Regions from separate parts of the Tatumella citrea genome, predicted to be linked through region 2. Evidence: predicted binding sites of a transcription regulator. Region 2 holds the regulator's gene; the other holds the start of a gene.
The links. Region 2 encodes PhoB, which activates phosphate uptake and scavenging genes when phosphate is short. Its sites were predicted from a motif close to CTGTCATAAAACTGNCNNAT; they were not measured.

Region 1 (7,294 bases), 730 kb from region 2:
TATGAATTCAGCGGCAGTAATCAGCTACAAACGGCCCAGCTGTTAGGTATCAGCCGCAATACTTTACGTACCCACCTCGCCCATCTCGGGCTGATTAAGCCCAGACGCAGCCTGACGGTTCAGCGGCAACCTGCGACACCCCATCGTCTGCAACATGAACGGGAGCTGCGGATTGGTTATCAGAAGTTTGGAAATCTCGGGATACTTAAGGCCCGTCAGTCGCTGGAACAGCAACTGGCCGGCAGCGGCGTCAGCGTTTTGTGGAGCGAATTCCCTGCCGGCCCGCAGCTGCTACATGCACTCAGCCACGGTGAAATAGACTTCGGTACCACCGGCGAAGTACCGCCGTTGTTTGCCCAGGCGGGAGAAAACCGGGTGTTGTATGTGGCCTGGGAACCGGCAGCCCCTGAAGGAGTGGCTCTGATGGTGCCCGCTGACAGCCCGGTCAGCACCATCGCCGGTTTGCGGGGTAAACGGATAGCGGTCAATAAAGGTTCTAACGTTCATTATCTGCTGGTACAGATTCTTGATGAAGCAGGCCTGACTCTGGATGATGTCAGAGTCGTCTACTCTCCCCCCAAATATCCCCTGACTCCGAGTGATTATCTGGCCGTCGATGCCTGGATGATGTGGGATCCGCTGTTAAGCGCTGCCGGGCTTGACGGGCAGTTACGGATGCTTGCCGATGGCCGGGGACGGGTTAAGAATCACCAGTTTTATCTGGCACACCGTGAATTTGCGGCACATTCCCCCGATCTGCTGCACCAGCTAATGGAGGCATTAGCCCGGACCGGACGCTACATTAATACCCACCGTGAGGATGCGGCAGCGCTGTTATCTGCTGAACTGGGGTTATCTGCAGAGTCAATGAGCCATGCACTGGCCAGGCGCAGTCATCTGACGCAAAAAATGGATCTGACCATCATCCGTGATCAACAGGCGATTGCCGACCGCTTCTATGCTTTGGGGCTGCTGCCACGGGCAATTAATGTCCGTGACGCGGTGTGGCAGGAATAACGGCAAACAATAACGCTGACCGGAACCGGTCAGCGGAACGTCTCATTCTGCCTCTGCCTGCGGCTGCGGCTGCGGCGGCAAAGGCAGACCATCGACAGCAATTAATCAATGCCCATAGCTGAACGCAGGGTATAGAACAGGTCGGTCTGGTCGGTCAGTCCCACCACATTCGCTGCATACGGGCCATAAGCGGCGATACGCAACTGGGTTCCGGTGTGTCCCTGTGAGTCCAGTTCAGAATTGCCATAACTGATGGTCATATCGCTGTCATCTTTGGTATGGAGTTTCTGAGTCAGACCGGGGGCTTTGCTGTCATTAGCAATAATCTGGCTGGAATGCGCATGATCGGCAGTGACAATCACCAGCGTGTTGCCATCTTTGCGGGCAAACTCCAGTGCTTTCTGTACCGCTTCATCCAGATCGACGGTTTCACCTATCTGGCCGCACGGATTCGCTTCATGGTCCTGTTTGTCGATTGAGGCACCCTCTACCTGCAGGAAGAAGCCCTGTGGGTGGTTTTCCAGCAGCTGAATGGCTTTGTCTGTCATTTGAGCCAGTGTCGGGATGGATGAATTTCGTTGCTTATTCACTTCACAGGTCACCGCCTGCTGCTCCAGGTTACCATGATAAGTTGCTTTCGGCCCCAGCCAGCGAACCGGCATGTTTCCTTCGGCAAACAGGCCCAGTACCGGCTTATCATTGCTGGCAGTAGTCACCGCCGCCAGACCTGCCGCATCGGTCACCCACTGGTAGCCGCGTTCTGTTGCTTGCTGTTGCAGGGTTTTGCCCTGCCATTCACCGGCTTTGGCGGTCTCGCTAAAACTTTTTGCTCCACCGCCCAGAGTCACATCTGCCCGGGTATTCAGTAGTTGTTCGGTGATCGATCCTTTACCGCCCTTTTCCAGCGCATTGTCCGGGCAAACACTGGTGGTTTTCTCTGGGCCATAACACTTGCGCGAGGTAACATGCGCAATCAGCGCTGCCGGCGTAGCATCCTGCAATTCTGCGGTGGAGACATTACCGGTGGCCTTACCGGCGGCTTTTGCCAGTTCGAGGATTGTCGGCTGCGCATGGCCGTTAACATCAACGCCAATCGCGCCATTATAGGATTTTACACCGGTCGCCCAGGCCGTCGCCGAGGCTGCCGAATCAGTGACATAGTCCGGTTTATGAGTTTTTTTATCCAGCGAATAGTGGGTGTACTGGCCAGTGAGGGGGAGTGCATCAATCCCTTTAAAGAAACCACCCGCACCTTCTGCATAATTACGGGCAGCGGTAATTTCTGAATCGCCCATGCCGTCGCCAATCAGCAGGATCACATTTTTCGCCCGCTGGTTGCTCAGCGAGGCTCTGATAGCCTCGGTTTGATCCCCGGTAAGGCGGCGTGCTCCGCCCGGCTGGGTAAGATCACCCTGCGCTGCACGACTGTAAGCCGCGACATCGGCATAACTACTGACAGAGACTGATGCCGCCAGCAGCGACAGAACAAATAACGTGTTGCGCCTCATAACTATGACTCTCCGTGACTAAGTTTTACAAAGTGTGTCATAGTCACAGTCTGCGACATAACCATGACATTTTTGTGTCACCGGGATGGCAGTATGATGGCGATAAACAGTGAGGGTAATGCGCGGGATAAGGGGACTGCGGGAAACAGAGCCGGTGCCCGGCGGCGGCATGCCGCCAGGCCCGCAGTATTACTGTACGACGTCCCAGCTGCCGTTATCTTTCACCAGACTAATCTGGGTGACCGATTTACGCTCACCGACAAACGGTGCAGTAATATCGACTTCCACTTTACAGTTGTACTGGGCGCCTTTGCCTGCCTGATCGCAGGAAATTTTGCGCAATGAATGCAGTTTGGTCATGAAACCATCGGTCTGAATGGCACTGCCAGCCATTTTCTGCACCCGGGCATTGGCATCATCGATATTTTTCTGCACTGCCTGAGTGATATCGGTTTCTGAAGGCTCGCTGTTACAGCCAGCCAGAGCAAACACTATAGCGGCAGCGGAAAGTATACGTAATTTTTTCATCGGTTTGGGTTCCGTCAGTTACGGCAAAAGAGATACCGGCCGTCGTCACGACAACCGGTATGAATGGTTATTTCAGGGTCCAGGTGAGGACTGGCGCTTTGTCGGTAACAGCATCGTAATTGTTGTGGTAGAACTGGATATCAGTACGAATCAAAGTGGTGTTCACCGAAACGTTGTCAGCATCATAGCCACTGATCAGTAAATAAGCCGTGGCATCTGTAGTGAATACTGCCGGAGCCATTGCAGTAAACAATCCGGACAGCCTGCGGGCATCTTCTTCATCTTTTGGCGTCAGCGCGCAGGTGGCGATATTTTTTACCAGGTTAATCTTCACATTCTGCCGGCTGCTATATAGCGTCTGTGGGCCATATTTCAGGCTATCGTTACAACCCGTCATGGTGATCGGGAAAGATTTTTTAGTGAAGTCATAGTCACCCGGCTTGCGGATTCCCAGATAAGCATCTGTAATTATTTGCTTAGAAGCAGCATCTTTTTTACCATTCATCCGGTAGTTCATTTTACTGATCTGAATCAGCTTCACGCCCTTCCACGCATCCAGTTCCTGATTGATCCGCGCCAGCTCCGCCGCTTTCATATCATTCTTCTTAAACGGATCTTTCTCTGAATTCCAGGCAGCACTCAGCAGGCCGAGTTTCTCGTCATCGCTCACCTGACGGCCAGAATTCTCCAGGAATAACAGCATCAGTTGTTGCTGGTTCACTGGTTTAAAATCACTGTCCGGTGCACTCTGAGCAGCAGTGATCTCTTTCTCCAGCGCTGCATCCTGTGCTGCCTGGCGGGCTTTAGCTTCGGCTTCGGCTTTGGCTTGTTCTGCTGCTGCCTGTTCCTGCTTCTCACGCCATGCTTTCTGTTCCGGCGTTTCATCAATCTTCACGACTTTAAACGCTTCCTGGCGGGTACCGGCATAAACTGAGCGGTTATCCACCACGATATGCCCGGCGCTGTCTTTACTCAGCGCATAGCTGACCTGGCCTTTCAGAGCAACGCCTGAGTTGCGCTCATCAGTCAGCGTGGCATTGACCTTACATTGGGAAATTTCTTTGGTGGACTGGTCTTCATCCTGAGTAAACCCATCCAGTACCACTTTAGCGTGGCTCAGAGCATCCGGATCATTACCCAAAGCACCGGTTTTTTCGGCAATAACATTCAGAATGCGCTGTGCCAGATTTTGCTGAATATCGGCTGAACCACAGTCGATATCATTTTTTTTACAGCCAGAGAGGGCCGCGACTGCGACCACCAGTAACGCCAGTTTAAATTTCATAGAGCCTTTCCATGTCAGAAAATCCCTGAATCAGGGATAAAAGTTAAAAACAGCAACGGTTTATTGGTCGTGCTGATCCGGTAATTTGCTGCTTTTAGCAGTTGCCGGCATTGCTACACATCGCACTCCGGTCAGCCAACTCATTAGCGAAACTAACCAGATTGCAGATATTTTTATGATGAAAGTCCGGTAAGACTGCTTTTCGTGATATCAGAGTTGTACAACACACAGTCCCGAACTGGCTGATTTTTAACCTTACCTGGCAGTACTTCGCCTTCTGAAATGTTAAGAAATCGACAGGATAATAATTCAGAGCCAATTTATTCGTAACGAAAAAAAATGTTTTTTAGTAATTTTTTTAATCTGAACACATTTGCTAATCAATTGACCGGCCGCTGGCAGGCTGACCGGAAGGCAGCATTGCTGCCTGACACAACGCCGCCTAACTCTGCTATCAGGCGGACAACTCGCTGAACGTGTCGGCAAAGGAAAACGTGCTGGCGGGCGCCGATTGCGGATTCTCGTCCCAGGCCACCTATAAACCTGAAGTACATCCAACCGTGGTTCGTGAGAAATTTCGCGCCCTGCGTGCTGGTGCGGATATTGCCAGTCGTAAACTGTGGAATAACTGATAGTTCCCTGCTGTCGCCACACAGCGGCGCAGGATTATCTGTGGTTATCACTATAATTTCCCGTGACAATCACTGGAATAGCTCACTTCCTGTACACTTATCACTCTATTCTGCTCTCACCCCCTGATTATGCACTAATAGCGTGCAATTCCTGCACCGTCTGTTGTGCTGTGAACCATTTTGATCGCCCGTCTCATCATAAAAACCTAAAGAAATACTTATAAATCATCCTGTCAGATGACTGGCACAGTTATTGCTCTGTTAATGGTTAACGGAAGTAAAAGAGGACCGTTATGAAAATTGCAATCTGGCAGGCACAAAGCAGTTACTGCGATTATGACGCCAATCTGGTCAGGCTGAGCCGTGCTCTGCAACAGGCCAAAGCGCAACAGGCAGAGTTGCTTATCACCCCGGAAATGTTCATGTCTGGTTATGTATTACGCCACCATTTACCGGCACTGGCCGACAGTTTTCCGCTGACCGCGTTGCAGGCTCTGGCCCGGGAGCAACAAATGGCAATGGTCATCACCGGGCCGCTGGCCGAAAACGGCAATATCTTTAATGCGTCCTGGTTGATTAGCGATCAGGGTGAACTGCTGGCGGTTTACCGCAAAACTCACCTGTTCGGCGAACTGGATAAACAGCAGTTTACTGCCGGTGATCAGCCCGTCTGCATCGCCCGTTATAAAGGGCTGAATATTGCCATGCTGATTTGCTACGACGTTGAATTCCCGGAGACGGTGAGGGCAGCAGCCAAAGCAGGCGCCCATCTTATCGCGGTAGCTACCGCACAAATGAAACCTTTCACTTTTGTTAACCGGCACCTGATTGCCACCCGAGCCTGGGAAAACCAGCTGTACGTCGCCTATGTCAACCAGATCGGTCGTGAACAACATCTGGAATATGTCGGACTGAGTCTGGTCGCCGCCCCTGATGGTTCCGTGATTAGCCAGGCATCTGAAACGGAAGAACAGTTGCTCTACGCGCAGATAGAACCTTCGACGGTCGTCAGCGCTCAGCACAACAATCCTTACCTGAAAGATTTACGGACCGACATTTTTTAAAATTCAAAGAGATATAAGGAATTCACTATGACTCAGGCTAAAACCAGCCCCCGCCCCGCCAGACTCAGTGGCAATCTGGGAGTGGGCAGTATCGTATTTATGGTGATTGCCGCCGCAGCCCCGCTTACCGTGATTGGCGGTAACGTGCCACTGGCTATCGGTACCGGCAATGGTGTCGGCGCTCCCTTCGGCTTTCTGATAGCTTCACTTATCCTGTTAGTGTTTGCTGTGGGATTTGTAGCAATGACGCCGCATGTTAAACAGGCCGGAGCCTTCTATTCTTATGTCACTCAGGGGCTGGGGTTACGTGCCGGAATGGGTTCAGCTTATCTGGCACTGGTCACCTACACGGCTATCCAGGCCGGGGTCTATGGTTATATGGGCTGGGCGGTGAACGACCTGGTAGTGCATTATGGCGGTCATGCTCACCCCTGGTGGATGTACTCTCTGCTGGCGATAGCTGCCGTTGCTATTCTCGGTTACCGGCATATTGAGCTCAGCTCAAAAATCCTTGGTATTGCGCTGGTACTGGAAATCGGTGTCGTGCTGATCATGAATTTTTCGATTCTGCATAAAGGCGGCGCCGAGGGAATCAGCCTGGTCTCTTTTGAACCCACGGCTGCATTTAGCCACGGCCTGGGCATTGCCGTGCTGTTTGCTCTGACCGGGTTTATTGGCTTTGAATCCACCGCGATTTTCCGTGACGAATCCAGGAACCCGGAAAAAACCATTCCCCGTGCGACCTATCTGGCAGTCGTTATTATTGGGGTCTTTTACACCTTCTCGGCCTGGGCGATGATTGTTGGCAGCGGCTACTCCCATGCCGTCAGCGTGGCCAACAATACTCTGAGTGGTAACGGCAATATGCTGCTGGATATCGCCCGCCAGTATAATGGTGCCCTGCTGAGCAACACCATTCAGGTGTTACTGATCAGCAGCATTTTCGCCTGCGTACTGAGCTTCCATAATGTACTCGCCCGCTACCAGTATGTTCTGGCCGGACAGGGTTTTATGCCTAAATTCTTATCCGCAGTTCACGGAGAACATCAGTCGCCGGCAAATTCGTCTCTGGTACAGTCGCTGACAGCTCTGTTGCTGATTATTGTCTGCGCGCTTTGTAAACTGGAACCACTGACTCAGGTCTTTGGTTTTATGGCCGGAATTTCTACCGTCGGAATCGTATTACTGATGTTGCTGACCAGCATCTCGGTAGTGATGTTCTTTAAGAAAAACAGCACCCTGTCTCAGGGAAAACGCTTA
Region 2 (7,294 bases):
GATTTGTTTATTATTTGTCCGGATGCTGGTTTATCCATGCATTTATCCTATGGACCGTACACATAAGGCGCAAATTTTGCGCCTTATGTAGTACAAGTTCGCGTTAAATCACCAGACTTCGCTGGCAATAGTCACCACGCTGCGGACTTTTTGCCATTGCTGCTCTTCGGTCAGGCTATTACCCTCTTCGGTGGAGGCAAAACCACATTGCGGGCTCAGGCAGATTTGATCAAGACTCAGGTACTGACTGGCCTCGGCAATTCGCGCCTTCACCCGGGCGGGATCTTCCGGCGTTCCGTTTTTAGTAGTGATCAATCCCAGCACCGCCTGCTGATGTCCGGGTTTAATAAAGCGTAACGGCTCAAAGCCACCGGATCGTTCATTATCGTATTCCAGAAAAAAGGCATCGACATTGACCTGACCGAAAAGGATCTCTGCCACTGGCTCATATCCTCCTTCAGAGATCCAGGTGGAGCGGAAATTTCCCCGACAGACATGCAGACCAATGGTCAGATCATGAGGTTTACCGATCAGCGCTTTATTCAGTACCTGAGCGTAAGTGGCAGCCAGCACCTGAGGATCATCCCCCCGCTCTCTGACCTGAGCTCGCTGATCTTCTGAACAGAGATAAGCCCAGACAGTATCGTCGAGTTGCAGATAACGGCAGCCTGCATCATAGAAGGCACGAATCGCATCACGCCAGGTCGTGGCCAGATCATCGAAATATTCAGCCAGATCAGGATAGACGCTTTCATCAATATATTTGCGCCCGCCACGGAAATGCAGCACGCTCGGGCTGGGGATAGTCATCTTCGCCACGCTTTTACCGGCAACGCTCTGCAGGAAACGAAAGTCCTCCAGCATAGGATGTTCACCAAACCCCAGTTTCCCGGTTACCCGAACACCACGGGCTTTAGTTTGCACTCCGTTAAACTGAATGCCGTGGTCAGATTCAAAAGGTTCAACCCCTTCCAGCCCGTCAAAAAAATCAAAATGCCACCAGGCGCGGCGAAACTCACCATCGGTCACCACCTTTAAGCCCGCAGCCTGCTGCTGCTCAACCACATCACGAATCGCTGCGTTTTCAGCTTTACGCAACCCTTCGGCATCGAGACTTCCTGCCGAAAATTGTATCCGTGCCTGTTTTATCGCTTCGGGTCGCAGAAAACTCCCGACAATATCGGCGCGAAACGGTGCCTCAGCTCTTTGCATAATTACTCTCCTGATGCCGGAGGTGACCGGCAGATCTGTTTAAGCCATCCAGACGGCTAAATTGTGATTTTTTCAGGGTGGCATGAGAAAATCAGCCTGACAATTGAATATAATTCATTCGTAATGAATTTATTTCATCTGTAGTCCGAAAGCGACCGGCAATCTCAGTTACGGGATAAATCAGTGGGAACACAGTCACCGCAGAGAACGTACTGCGGTGACTGTCAGCTATTGGCTGGTCACAGGAATGGCAGCATTCCCCGGAACAATCATCCGTGCAGCCAGAGAAAAACTAAAGCAGGTACAGTGATCAGGTTCACTGGTGATAGATAACCGGGCACCATGATGCCCCAGAGCATGTTTCACAATCGCCAGTCCCAGACCACTGCCGCCGGTATTACGTGATCTGGCTTTATCTACCCGATAGAAACGTTCGGTGAGACGCGGGATATGTTCAGCAGCAATCCCCGGGCCATCATCGGATACCGAAAAATATGCTCCCTCAACAGAGCGTTTCCAGACAATATCAATATGGGTTTTTTCGGGGGTATGGTTGACTGAGTTATAGATTAGGTTGGAGATAGCGCTGCGTAACTGCTCATCGTTGCCGTATATCCGTAGCTTTTCATCTATAGAAAAAGTGATTTTTTGTCGGCCCTGACTAAGAGTTTCGGCTTCCTGTTGCAGCATATGTAACATTGCCGGAACATCAACTATCTCTTTCATATTCAGTGCAGGTGCTGCTTCGATACGCGTTAGCGTCATCAGCTGTTTAACCAGCCCTTCCATGCGCCGCGACTGTTCCTGCATAGTCCCCACAGCTTTGAAATAGACTTTATCATTCAGCTGATTGTCTTCCATCATTTCCAGATAACCCTGGATAACCGTCAATGGGGTACGCAGTTCATGGCTGACATTAGCGAAAAAGTGGCGCCGCATATTTTCCAGCTGCCGCATCTGCGTCATATCTCTGGCGCTGATCAGCCACTGCCCTTCGCTGTAGGGCATAATCCTGAACTCCATGTGATGCCCGTTATTCAGTAGCTGGGTCAAAGGAGTTTCGAAATTTTTAGCCTGCAGATAGCGGGAAAACTCAGGATAACGCAGCAGGTTGAGGATATTTTGCCCGTTATCCTCCGGCCAGCGTAAACCCAGATATTGTTGTGCCAGCCCGTTGCACCAAAAAATATTGCCCTCTTCGGTGGTCAGGATCAGCCCGTCAGGCAGCGATTCTGCACCACTGCGAAAGCGTTTAATCAGATTACGCAACTCTCCGCGTCGCCGCCGGTTGCGCACCTGCATCAGAAATAAGCCATGAAACAGAGGTTCCCAACTGCCTTTACCGGTTGGCGGAGTCATGGTCCTGTCGACCCACAGCCAGTGTGATAAACGCATTAGTTGGAAGAAATGCCAGAAAAGTAATAAGACAACCGCCAGCAGCAGGCACCAGGCCAGTTGCCGGGTCAGTAACCCAGCCACACCACCGGCCAGGCAGGCAAGCAGAAATTCAGATATCAGGGTGCGCCACGAAAGTTTGTCCAGCACGAGTGACACTCCATTCAGAAACGGGCAGAGAAACGATATCCTGTACCACGGACTGTTTGTACCATACGCTCATGGCCTGTGACTTCAAGTGCCTTACGCAGACGACGGATATGAACATCTACCGTCCGGTCTTCAACATACACATTAGTTCCCCAGACATGATTCAGCAATTGTTCTCTGCTGTAAACGCGTTCCGGGTGAGTCATAAAGAAATGCAGTAATTTATATTCAGTTGGTCCCATTTCTACCGGAGTTTCTCCGGACATAACCCGGTGCGAGGTCGGGTCCAGCGTTAGCCCCTGAATATCAATCAGCTCATCATCTGCCGTCGGCGAAATACGACGAATCACCGCTTTTATCCTGGCGATCAGTTCCTTCGGCGAAAAAGGTTTGGTCATATAGTCATCGGCGCCAGCATCCAGCCCGCGAACCCGATCTTCCTCTTCCCCTTTGGCCGTCAACATCACGACCGGAATATCCCGGGTCATCGCTTCTTTTTTCAGATAACGGATAAACTGAATACCACTACCACCAGGTAACATCCAGTCCAGTAATATCAGATCGGGCCAGGGTTCAATCAGTTTTTTTACTGCGCTGTCATAATCCTCAGCTTCGATGGGATGATAGTCATTCTGCTCCAGCACGAAACATAACATTTCGCGAATCGGAGCCTCATCTTCTACGACCAGAATGCGTTTAGCCATTGTTTCTCCAGCGAATATCTTCGGGTATTTCCGAAGTTGCGGCGCCATTATGAGTCAGTTTTATGACAGTTTTATGAATAAATGCCAGCTTATTTTCTGAGAACATGTCATAAAAATTTATTGATTTTTGCTAACCGTACTGTGCCAGTGGCCATCCTGTAATACAAATCCGGACAAGCCACTCTTTTTTTATCCGGGAGCCGGTAACAGGTATACTGCGTGCAGCAGGGTGAAACCGGGAACATTATGAAAATTATCCATACTTCTGACTGGCATTTGGGTCAGTTTTTTTATACCCGTAGCAGGGCTTATGAACATCAGTCTTTTCTCGACTGGTTATTGCAACAAATTACCGACCACCAGGTCGATGCCCTGATAGTCGCAGGTGATATTTTTGATACCGGTTCGCCACCCAGTTATGCCAGGGAAATCTACAACCACTTTGTGGTCTCGTTACAACAGACAGGTTGCCAGTTGGTTATTCTGGCCGGTAATCACGACTCAGTTGCCATGCTTAACGAATCACGGGAATTACTTGCGTGCCTGAACACCCGGGTTATCGCCAGTGCCGGGACTGACATTAGTAATCAACTGGTTATTCTCCGCGATAAGCAACAGCAGCCTGCGGCGGTACTCTGTGCCATCCCCTATCTGCGTCCCCGGGATATTCAGTTGAGTCAGGCCGGTCTGGACAGCCAGCAGAAACAACAAAACCTGTTACAGGCGATCACCGATCATTACCGGCAATGCTATGACGGCGCGCTTGGTTTGCGGGATGAACTGGGTCAACCTGAACTGCCGGTTATTGCCACCGGACATCTGACCGCGCTGGGTTCCCGCAGCAGTGAGTCGGTACGGGATATCTATATCGGCAGCCTGGATGCATTTCCGGCATCAGCGTTCCCTCCCGCGGATTATATCGCCCTGGGACATATTCATCGCCCGCAACAGGTCGGCGGGCAACCACACATCCGCTACAGCGGATCACCCATTGCACTCAGTTTCGATGAACCAGGTAAGGAGAAAAGCGTCTGCCTGGTAGAATGTGGCCCCGGCCAGCCACTCACAGTAACTACTCTGCCTGTTCCTTGTTTCCAGCCCATGCAAACCCTGAGAGGTTCACTGGAAGAGATAGAAACACAAATCAATGCACTGACTGCCGATGACAGTGGCCGGCCGGTATGGCTGGATATTGAAGTCACGCAACAGGACTATCTCAGTGACTTGCAACAACGCATCGAAACCCTGGTGTCAGGCAAACCTGCAGAAGTGTTACTGCTACGCCGCAGTCGTGAACGCTCGACGGCAGGCATTCAGCGGATGGAGAACGAAACGCTCAATGAACTCACCGCAGAAGATGTATTTCTGCGCCGCCTTGAGCTGGAACAACAACTGTCAGAAGATGATCGCCAGCGACTACTGACCCTTTATCTGCAGACGCTGGAACAGGTACAACACGCCGGACAGGAGCAGGACAACGAATGAAAATACTAAGCCTGCGGTTCAAAAACCTGAATGCTCTGCGCGGCGAGTGGATGATCGATTTTCGTCAGCCACCGTTTGCCGGCAACGGTCTGTTTGCCATCACCGGTGATACCGGAGCCGGTAAGACCACCCTGCTGGATGCTATTTGTCTGGCACTCTACCATCAGACGCCACGCCTGGGCCCGGTCACACCGACCCAGAATGAACTGATGTCACGCGGAACCAGCGAGTGTCTGGCGGAAGTCGAATTTGAGATTAAAGGTCAGGCATGGCGGGCATTCTGGAGCCAGAACAGAGCGCGTGGCCAGCATAATGGCAAATTACAACCTCCACGGGTTGAACTGGCGCGTTGCGAGGATAATGTTATCGTCGCCGACAAAATTCAGGATAAATTACGAATCACCGAACAGCTTTCGGGGCTGAACTTCCAGCGCTTCACCCGTTCAATGATGTTATCTCAGGGACAGTTTGCGGCCTTTCTGAATGCGCCTTCAGCAGAGCGGGCAGAACTGCTGGAGGAACTGACCGGTACCGAAATTTACGGGCAAATTTCACAGGCAGTATTTGAAACGCACAAGCAGTTACGCCAGCAACTGGATAACCTGCAAGCCGGTGCCTCCGGCGTCCTGTTACTGAATGAGGAGACTCGTGATCAACTCAGCCTGCAACAGACTGACCTGCAGCAGCAGGAGCAGGCACTACAGCAGGAGAGTTTGCTGATTAGTCAGGCGCAGCAGTGGCTGCAGCAACACCAGTTACTGACCAGCAAACGTCTGCAACGTGAGCAGGAACATCAGGCAATGGCCGCTCAATGGCGGCAGGCAGCTCCAGGGAGGCAACGCCTGGCCGAAAGTGAACCCGCAGAAAAAGTGCGAGGACTCTGGCAGCAACTGCTACGCCAGCAGCAGGAGCAACAGCAATTACTGGCTCAGCAGGTCACTTCACAACAGCAACTGAACCACTCAGAAACACTGCAACAACAGTCAGCGACTCAGTATCAACAGGCTGAGTCCGGGCTTCAGCAGTTGCGGGAGCAGCAACAGCAACAGGAAGCCTTACTGACCGGACAGGTGATCCCGTTGGATCAACAAATAACCACCGGACAACAGCAGTATAACCGCAGCCGCCAGGAACTTAGTGCAGTTCAGCAACAGCTGTTACCTTTAAGTCAGCAACACGGCACTGTTTCACTACAGTCTGAAACTCTCAGTAAACAAAGGCAGCAGTGGCTGCAATGGCGGGAAAACCACCAGAATATTGCCGGTTATGGAACACATCTGCAGCTTTGGCAACACCGTCTGGTCGGTTGGCAACAGCAGCAACAGGATGTTCTGGAAGCTGAACGACAATTAAATGAACATCAGCAACAGACGGCCCTGCTGGAAAAGTCACTGACGGAACTGAATCAGCAGATTCAGCCATTACAAAATGCTGAAAAGACAGCTGCTGAGGTATTTGAACAACACGAGAAACAACTTCGGGCACTGGAGGTTACGGCCAACACCGCCGGATTACGTCACTCGCTGGAACAATATCAGGTACAGCGTAATCTCCACCAGCAGCTGTTAGTTCTGGCCTCTAAAGCGGCGCCTCTGAAACAGCAACTTGACCGTCTGCGACAGGAACAGATCCGGTTAAACCAGCAAATCATTAATGATGAACAATCGCTGGAACAATTTCGCCGTCACTATCAGACCGAAAAAAAGCAGTTGCAGGCTGTCACTGCACTGTGTGAGCTTGAAGCTAAAATTGCCAATCTTTCGGTATTGCGCGATCAGTTGATCGCGGGACAGCCCTGCCCGCTCTGTGGGTCCGGTGAACATCCTTCCGTGGAACACTATCGCCAGCTACAGCCGGATGAGAATCAGCAGGAAAGAAAACGCCTGGAACAGAGTGTTGCCGCACTTCAGGAACAGGGGATCCAACAGAAAACCGGTCTGATTCAGGCACAACAACGCACTCAGCAGCTGCAAACGGATATTGATGCGCTGAGTAGTGAGCTGGAAAGCCTTTCCCGGCAGTGGCAACAACTCGCAGACAGTAACAACAGCAACATTGAAATCAGCGACCACACTGCACTTAACCAACAGATTCAAACCCTCGAAAAACAGGAAGCAGAAACCCGTCAGCAATTGCAGCAACATGAAGCTGCCGCGCTTTCCTGCCAGCAGGCACGGGAAGCGTTATATCTCTGCCGGGAGAAATTACAGCAACATCAGCAGCAATTAAGTTTGCTAAACCAGCAACTGGAAAACAGCCAGAAAAAAACCAGTGAATTAGGTGACCGTCACCGGCAGGCCACAGCGCTGGCAGCTGAACGTTCAGAACAATTGCGTACTGATATTCGC

Region 1: the regulator PhoB is predicted to act here: its motif matches at 2,587-2,606, upstream of phoA (alkaline phosphatase).

The regions. Positions count from the first base shown of each region.
Region 1 is NZ_CP015579.1:358,017-365,310, reverse strand. It holds gene A7K98_RS01885 (sigma-54-dependent Fis family transcriptional regulator) at 1-1,017, shown strand, start outside; gene phoA (alkaline phosphatase) at 1,119-2,525, opposite strand; gene A7K98_RS01875 (hypothetical protein) at 2,715-3,053, opposite strand; gene A7K98_RS01870 (hypothetical protein) at 3,121-4,338, opposite strand; gene A7K98_RS21240 (hypothetical protein) at 4,815-4,970, shown strand; gene A7K98_RS01865 (carbon-nitrogen hydrolase family protein) at 5,264-6,034, shown strand; gene A7K98_RS01860 (APC family permease) at 6,062-7,294, shown strand, end outside.
Region 2 is NZ_CP015579.1:1,084,851-1,092,144, reverse strand. It holds gene A7K98_RS05200 (cobalamin-independent methionine synthase II family protein) at 109-1,212, opposite strand; gene phoR (phosphate regulon sensor histidine kinase PhoR) at 1,441-2,757, opposite strand; gene phoB (phosphate response regulator transcription factor PhoB) at 2,772-3,461, opposite strand; gene sbcD (exonuclease subunit SbcD) at 3,708-4,946, shown strand; gene A7K98_RS05180 (AAA family ATPase) at 4,943-7,294, shown strand, end outside.